Hyalangium ruber: one gene and its partner. Each later gene encodes a partner of the first gene's protein in a complex. Links are inferred from orthologs where the notes say so. Each region holds a gene or a part of one and is shown on either strand. Other genes may lie near its edges.

What was found. Proteins that work in one complex are often made in the same cells at the same time.
Region 2: the proteins of SYV04_RS01870 (region 1) and SYV04_RS10860 are in contact, whole or in part, in a cryo-EM structure (PDB 7NYH), measured with the Escherichia coli proteins. The link is inferred for Hyalangium ruber from one-to-one orthologs.

Annotation. Positions count from the first base shown.
Region 1 is NZ_JAXIVS010000001.1:437,709-441,339, reverse strand. What follows is about bases 495-3,179. They hold SYV04_RS01870 (NADH-quinone oxidoreductase subunit A), read right to left. Parts: upstream 2,179-3,179; coding sequence 1,810-2,178; downstream 495-1,809. Other genes in these bases: SYV04_RS01865 (methyl-accepting chemotaxis protein), read left to right, coding at 2,383-3,179; SYV04_RS01875 (NADH-quinone oxidoreductase subunit B), read right to left, coding at 1,239-1,802; SYV04_RS01880 (PaaI family thioesterase), read left to right, coding at 690-1,160; SYV04_RS01885 (sulfatase-like hydrolase/transferase), read left to right, coding at 495-661. In the rest of the region: more of SYV04_RS01885, read left to right, coding at 1-494; more of SYV04_RS01865, read left to right, coding at 3,180-3,631. UniProt on the Escherichia coli protein: NDH-1 shuttles electrons from NADH, via FMN and iron-sulfur (Fe-S) centers, to quinones in the respiratory chain. The immediate electron acceptor for the enzyme in this species is believed to be ubiquinone.
Region 2 is NZ_JAXIVS010000003.1:464,633-468,104, forward strand. Bases 474-3,472 are described here. They hold SYV04_RS10860 (NADH-quinone oxidoreductase subunit J family protein), read left to right. Parts: upstream 474-1,719; coding sequence 1,720-2,226; downstream 2,227-3,472. Other genes in these bases: nuoF (NADH-quinone oxidoreductase subunit NuoF), read left to right, coding at 474-1,723; nuoK (NADH-quinone oxidoreductase subunit NuoK), read left to right, coding at 2,231-2,533; nuoL (NADH-quinone oxidoreductase subunit L), read left to right, coding at 2,565-3,472. Also shown: SYV04_RS10850 (NADH-quinone oxidoreductase subunit NuoE family protein), read left to right, coding at 1-354; more of nuoF, read left to right, coding at 386-473. UniProt on the Escherichia coli protein: NDH-1 shuttles electrons from NADH, via FMN and iron-sulfur (Fe-S) centers, to quinones in the respiratory chain. The immediate electron acceptor for the enzyme in this species is believed to be ubiquinone.

The sequences.
Region 1 (3,631 bases):
CGCCCAGGCGGACGCGCAGGTGGGCCAGCTCTTCGACGCGCTGAAGCGTGCCGGGCGCTACGACGACGCGCTCATCGTCCTCTTCTCGGACCATGGCGAGAGCTTCCACGCCGACCGTCCGGACCTGGCGGGAGCGACGCCCGTCCACGGCGCCCGGCTCTCGGAGGAGGAGTACCGCGTGCTGCTGGCCGTGAAGCCCCCTCGCGGCACCTCCGCGCCCGCCCGGGTGGACACGCTGGTGCGGCTGGTGGACGTGGGGCCTACGCTGCTGGAGCTGTCCGGACTGCCCGCCCTGCCTGCCGACACGGACGGCGTGTCACTGGCACCGCTCCTGCGAGGCGAGCCCCTGCAGCCCCCTCCTTTATATGCGGAGACAGGCTTCACCCACGTGAGCCCGGAGGTGTTCGACGCGGAGCATTGGCCGGGCGCGCCCCGGGCCTTCGACACCTACCGCATCCGCGTCGACGGGGTGGTGGAGGTGGATGCCTCCGCGCACGACGCCATGGTGCGAGAGAAGGACCGAGGCGCCTTCGACGGGAAGCGCTGGCTGGTGGATCGCCCCCGCGCCGACGGCAGCGTGCAGCGCACCTGCGCGGGAGACTGCGCGGATGTCTCCTCGCTGGCAGCGTGGCTGGACGCGGTGCTGGCCCGGGCCCCGTGAGGCGTCGGCTGGGGTAGGGTGCGTCGCCATGACGACGAACTCCCAGAGCCTCCAGGAACGCTACGCCCCGCACAACTCCTGCTTCGGCTGCGGCCCCTCCAACTCCCAGGGCCTGCGCATCCGCAGCTGCGTGGAGGGAGACCTCGTGGTGGCCGAGTGGACGCCCGCCGAGCACCACCAGGCCTTCCCGGGCGTGCTCAACGGCGGAATCATCGGCGCGCTGCTGGACTGTCACTGCAACTGGACGGCGGCCTGGCACCTGATGAAGCAGAGCGGGCAGGACACGCCGCCCTGCACCGTCACCGCCGACTACAGCATCCAGCTCAAGCGCCCCACGCCCATGACCGGCCCGGTGCGCCTGGAGGCCCGGCCCGTGGAGATGAAGGAGGACCGCGCCGTCATCGAGGGCACGCTCACCGCCGGCGGCAAGGTGACGGCCACGTGCCGGGGCACCTTCGTGGCCGTGAAGCCGGGCCACCCCGCCTACCACCGCTGGTAGCCGCTCAAAACCGAGGGCCCCGGCGCCTCCACAGCGGGAGGCACGCGGGGCCCTTGGGGACTTCGCGCGTGGGGCGCGCTACTTGTTCATCGAGGCCAGCAGGTCGTGGTGGGCCGCGGTGGGGTTGGGCTGGCCCTTGTCGGCGATCTTGTGGACCTGACCGCCGATCTTCTCCTGCAGCATCATCAGACCGTCCAGCACCTGCTCGGGGCGCGGGGGGCAGCCGGGGATGTACACATCCACGGGGAGGATGCGGTCGATGCCCTGCAGCACCGCGTAGTTGTCGTAGAAGCCGCCCGAGGAGGCGCACACGCCGAAGGAGACCACCCACTTGGGCTCGGTCATCTGCTCGTAGACGCGCTTGAGGATGGGGGCCTGCTTCAGGTTGATGGTGCCCACCACCAGCAGCAGGTCCGCCTGGCGCGGCGAGAAGCGGGGGAACTCGGCGCCGAAGCGGGCGATGTCGTGCCGGCTGGCGGCCACGGACATGTACTCCATGCCGCAGCACGCGGTGGCGTAGGGGTAGGAGAACAGGGAGTACTTGCGAGCCCAGCCCAGGCCCTTGGACACCACGCGCTGCAGCCAGCTCATGGTCTCGTCGCGGCGGGTGGCGATTACGGGAGTGATGTCGGATTCAGCCATGGTGTTTTCAGCTCTCCCAGTCGAGAGCGCCCTTCTTCCACACGTAGATAAGGCCAACCACGAGCGTCGCCGCGAAAACCAGCATCTCCACGTAGCCGAACCAGCCGAGCGCCTGGAAGTTCACCGCCCAGGGGTACAGGAACACCGCTTCGACGTCGAACACGATGAAGAGCAGGGCGACCACGTAGAACTTCACCGCGAAGCGCTGGCGCGCCAGACCGCTCGACTCGGAGCCGGCCTCGAAGTTCATCGACTTCACGGCGCTCGGCCGCCGGGGGCCCAGCAGGCCAGCGAGCGTCGGGATGATCAGCGCGAGGACGCCGGACAGCAGCAGCACCACGGCCAGCGGCAGATAGGGCGTGAGGGGAGTGCTCATCGGCGGCGGACCATAGGGACAGGGCCCCGCGCTGTCAAAGGGAAACTCCGCCCGCTCCAAGGCTAACCCTTTGAGAAGACAGTAGAAAGACAGCGGGGGACAGGCCGCCGGCACAGGGAGCGCACAAGCACGCACGGCGCGTTTGACGCTCTTGGCTCCCGGGGCCTACCGTCGCACCCGTCTTATCTACGTCTGGAGCGCAGAATGTGGGGTCGGCTCAGTCTACGGTGGCAAGTGGCGCTGGCGGTGCTGGTGCCCACCATCGTCATTTCCGTCCTCAGCAATCTGTACTTCCCTCCGCGTCAGGCGGCGCTCGGACTGGAGCGGCTCAAGACCCAGGGCCGGGCCGTGGCGGTGTTGGCCCGGGATCAGGCGGACCGCCTCCTGGAGCCACCCTTGGAGCAATCCTCCGAGGGGGAGCGGGCCGAGAAGCTGCAGCAGTTCTTCGCCCAGGTGGAGACCGGCGGGAGCCTGGCGTTCCAGGCCGTGCTCGAGCCCAGCGGCACCCCGTTGGTCCACCGCGGCGCGGTGCCCCAGGGGCTCGGCATGGTGAAGGCCGACCCGGGGTGTGACGCGAAGCTCACCCCGGGCATGGTCCTGGTGCGCTGCGCCATGAAGGGTGGGCGCAGCTACGTGCTCGGCTATGAGACGGCGACCATCCACCAGGAGGTGCGCACCTTCCTGATGCCGAGCATCACCCTCGGCGTGGCGGTGGCGCTCCTGGGGCTGCTGCTGGCCTTCTTCATCGGCCGGGCCATCACCGAGCCGGTCTCGAAGATGACGGAGGCGGCGCGCGAGGTGGCCAAGGGCGACGTGTCCCGCAGCCAGCTGGATGTGTCCGCGGCGGGCGAGGTTCACCTGATGGCGCAGTCCTTCAGCGAGATGCTCAACACGCTGCGGGGCACCGTGGCCGAGCTCGTCTCGCGCACCGAGCAGCTCTCCAGCGCCTCGCGCGGGCTGACCGGAGCCTCGGCGGACCAGGAGCACGTCATCAGCCAGCAGGCCGCGTACGCGCAGCAGATCGCCGCGACGTTCGAGGAGCTGAGCCGCACCGCCGAGCAGATCTCCAGCTCCACCGAGGTGGTGGAGTCCAGCGCCCGGCGCACGCACGAGGCGGTGGCCGAGGCCATGGCCGTGGTGGCGCAGGTGGTGGCCGGCATCAACGACATCCGCATCGAGTCCAAGGGCGTGGCCGACGCCATCGTCGGGCTGAACCAGGACTTGCAGCAGGTGTCGAAGATCGCCCAGGTCATCAACCAGGTGGCGGAGCGCTCGGACCTGCTGGCGCTCAACGCGGCGCTGGAGGGCACCAAGGCGGGCGAGGTGGGCCGCGGCTTCTCGCTGGTGGCCGCGGAGATGCGCAAGCTGGCCGAGAACGTGTCGGCCTCGGCGCGGGACATCGCCCGCATCGTCGAGAAGGTGCAGGACTCGGGCGAGGAGGCCGCCAGCAAGG
Region 2 (3,472 bases), on another replicon or contig:
GGCTGGCTGCCGCCCGACGGCATGCGCCTGGTGGCCAAGCACCTGGAAGTGACGCCCGAGCGCGCCTACGAGGTGGCCAGCTTCTATGTGATGTACCACCTGAAGAAGCCGGGCAAGTACACCATCGACGTGTGTACCAACCTCTCGTGCGCGCTGTGGGGCGCCGAGAAGATGCTCGCCTACCTGGAGGAGAAGCTGGGGCTGACGGCGGGCGAGGCCAACGAGAAGTTCACCCTGCGAGAGACCGAGTGCCTGGCCTCGTGCGGCACCGCGCCCTGCTTGCAGGTGAATGAAGAGCACCACGAGAACCTGACGAAGGCGAAGCTGGACGCGCTGCTCGCCAAGCTCACCTGATCGGCCCCCTTCGCAAGGAACCTGACCGCACATGGCGTCTACCACGGCCTTTGAACCGATCATTTCCGGCGCCTGGGGCAAGCCCCAGTCCTGGACGTTGGACAGCTACCGCAAGCGTGGCGGGTACGAGGCGCTGAAGAAGGCGCTGGAGATGGCGCCCGCGGCGATCATCGACGAGGTGAAGAAGTCCAACCTGCGCGGTCGCGGCGGCGCGGGCTTCCCCACCGGCCTGAAGTGGAGCTTCGTCCCCAAGGACAGCCCCAAGCCGAAGTACCTCGCCGTCAACGCGGACGAGTCCGAGCCGGGCACCTTCAAGGACCGCTACATCCTCGAGCTCGACCCGCACATGATGCTGGAGGGCATCGCCATCGCGGCCTACGCGCTGGGCGTGCACACCTGCTACGTGTACATCCGCGGGGAGTTCAAGTTCCCGGCCGAGCGCTGCCAGGCCGCCATCGACGAGGCCTACAAGGCGGGCATCTTCGGCAAGACGGTGCTGGGCAAGGACTTCCAGCTCGACTGCTACGTGGTGCGCGGCGCGGGCGCGTACATCTGCGGCGAGGAGACGGCGCTGCTCGAGAGCCTGGAGGGCAAGAAGGGCTGGCCCCGGCTCAAGCCGCCGTTCCCCGCGGTGGTGGGCCTGTTCGGCTGCCCCACGGTGGTCAACAACGTGGAGACGCTGGCCAGCGTGCCGCACGTCTTCTCGCGCGGCTCGGACTGGTACGCCAAGCTGGGCACCGACAAGTCGGGCGGCACCCGCCTGGTGTGCCTGTCGGGCACGGTGAAGCGCCCCGGCGTGTACGAAGTCGACATGTTCACCACGCTGTCGGACCTCATCTTCAACCCCAAGTACGGCCAGGGCATGCCCGAGGGCCGCAAGGTGAAGGCCGTCATCCCCGGCGGCTCCTCGGCCCCGGTGCTGGGCGCGGACGAGCTCGACGTGGCGATGGAGTTCGAGGCGCTCAAGGTGAAGCAGACGATGGCCGGCTCCGGCGGCGTCATCGTCATGGACGACAGCTCCTGCATGGTGCGCTGCCTGTGGCGCGTGGCGCGCTTCTACGCCGAGGAGTCGTGCGGCCAGTGCACCCCGTGCCGCGAGGGCACGCCGTGGCAGACGCGCCTCTTGCGCAAGATCGAAGAGGGCCGCGGGGAGATGAGCGATCTGGAGATGCTCAGCCACGTGGCGGCCTCCATCGCGCCCTACCCTCCCATCGGCCTGGGCAACACCATCTGCGCGCTGGGTGACGCGGCGGCGCTGCCCACGCACTCGTTCCTCATGCGGTTCCGCGCCGAGTTCGAGGCGCACATCCACGAGAAGCGCTGCCCGTTCGGCGACAAGCCCTGGGGTGCGTTCGGAGACTGGTCTTGAACATCGAACAGGTGCTGTTCGGAGCCTTCGCGTTCCTGACGCTGCTGTCGGCCGCCCTGGTCATCTTCGCCAAGAGCCCGGTCAGCGCGGCCATGGCCCTGGTGTCCACCTTCTTCTTCCTGGCCGGCATCTACGTGCTCCTGTGGGCGCACACGGTGGCGGCGCTCCAGGTGCTCGTCTACGCGGGCGCCATCATGGTGCTCTTCCTCTTCGTCATCATGCTGCTGAACCTGGGAGAGGAAGCCCCAGGGCCACGGCTGACGCTGGGGCGCATCGCGGGCGGCGCGGCGGCCACGGGCCTGCTGGTGGTGCTGTCGATGGCGATCGCCAAGGTGCCCAACCGGGTGACCACGCTGTCGGAGAGCGCGGCCCACGAGTTCGGAACGATGAAGACGATCGGCACGGCCATCTTCACCCAGTGGCTGCTGCCCTTCGAGGCCGTGAGCTTGCTGCTCCTGGTGGCGATGGTGGGCGCGGTGGTCGTCGCCAAGTCGAGGATCTAAGGCCATGGTTCCCATCAACTACTATCTGTTTCTGGCCGCGGCCTTGTTCTGCCTGGGCATGTTCGGCGTGCTGGTGCGCCGCAACGCGCTCATCGTGTTCATGTGCGTGGAGCTGATGCTCAACGCGGCGAACCTGACCTTCCTGGCCTTCGCGCGCATGCGCGGAGACAGCATCGGCCACGTGTCGGCCTTCTTCGTCATCGCGGTGGCAGCGGCGGAGGCGTCCATCGGACTGGCCATCGTCATCGCCGTGTTCCGCAGCCGAGGCAGCGTCAACATCGAAGACATCAAGACGATGAAGCACTGACGCGGTCCTCCACCCCCCGAGAGCCCTCGCAATGGACCTCTTTAACTTCCAGACCGCCCCCATCCACCCGGATGTGTTGGAGCAGTCACTGTGGATGATCATCGCGCTGCCCGTCCTGGGCGCCTTCGTGTGTGGCGTGTTCGGCCGGATGATGGGCCGCGCCAACGTCCACCTCGTGGCCTGCTCGGCGGTGGCCGGCTCGTTCGTGCTGTCGGTGCTGGCCTTCTGGGCCACCAGCCACATGGTGGCCTCCGGCACCCCCATCACCGTGCCGAACACCTTCGGCGGCGCCGCCACCCGCTACGCCCTGTCGCAGGATTTGGGCACGTGGTTCGCCGCGGGTGACTTCCGGGTGAACTTCGGCTTCCTGGTGGACCACCTGTCCGGCACGCTCCTGCTGGTGATTACGGGCGTGGGCTTCCTCATCCACCTGTACTCCACCAGCTACATGGAGCACGACGAGGGCTACTGGCGCTACTTCGCGTACCTGAACCTCTTCGTCGCGATGATGCTGACGCTGGTGATGGCCGACAACCTCGTGCTCCTGTTCGTCGGCTGGGAGGGCGTGGGCATGGCCAGCTACCTGCTCATCGGCTTCTGGTACACGGACTCGGCCAAGGCGTGGGCCGGGCGCAAAGCCTTCATCACCAACCGCATCGGCGACTTCGCCTTCCTCATCGCCTCGTTCCTCATCGTCCTCATGGTGGGCGCCTACAACCGCCAGGCCAGCGACGCGGACTTCCGCGCGGCCGGCACCAACCAGGCGCAGTACACCTCGGCGCTGCAGCAGCGCGGCCCCCTCACCTTCCAGGGCCTGGAGCGCTTCGCCCAGGCGCTGCCGGACGGCAACGGCGAGGTGAAGCTCGACACGCCCATCAGCTCCGGTCCGCTCGAGGGCCGCACCTACGGCGGCATGCTGACGGTGGCGATGCTGCTGTT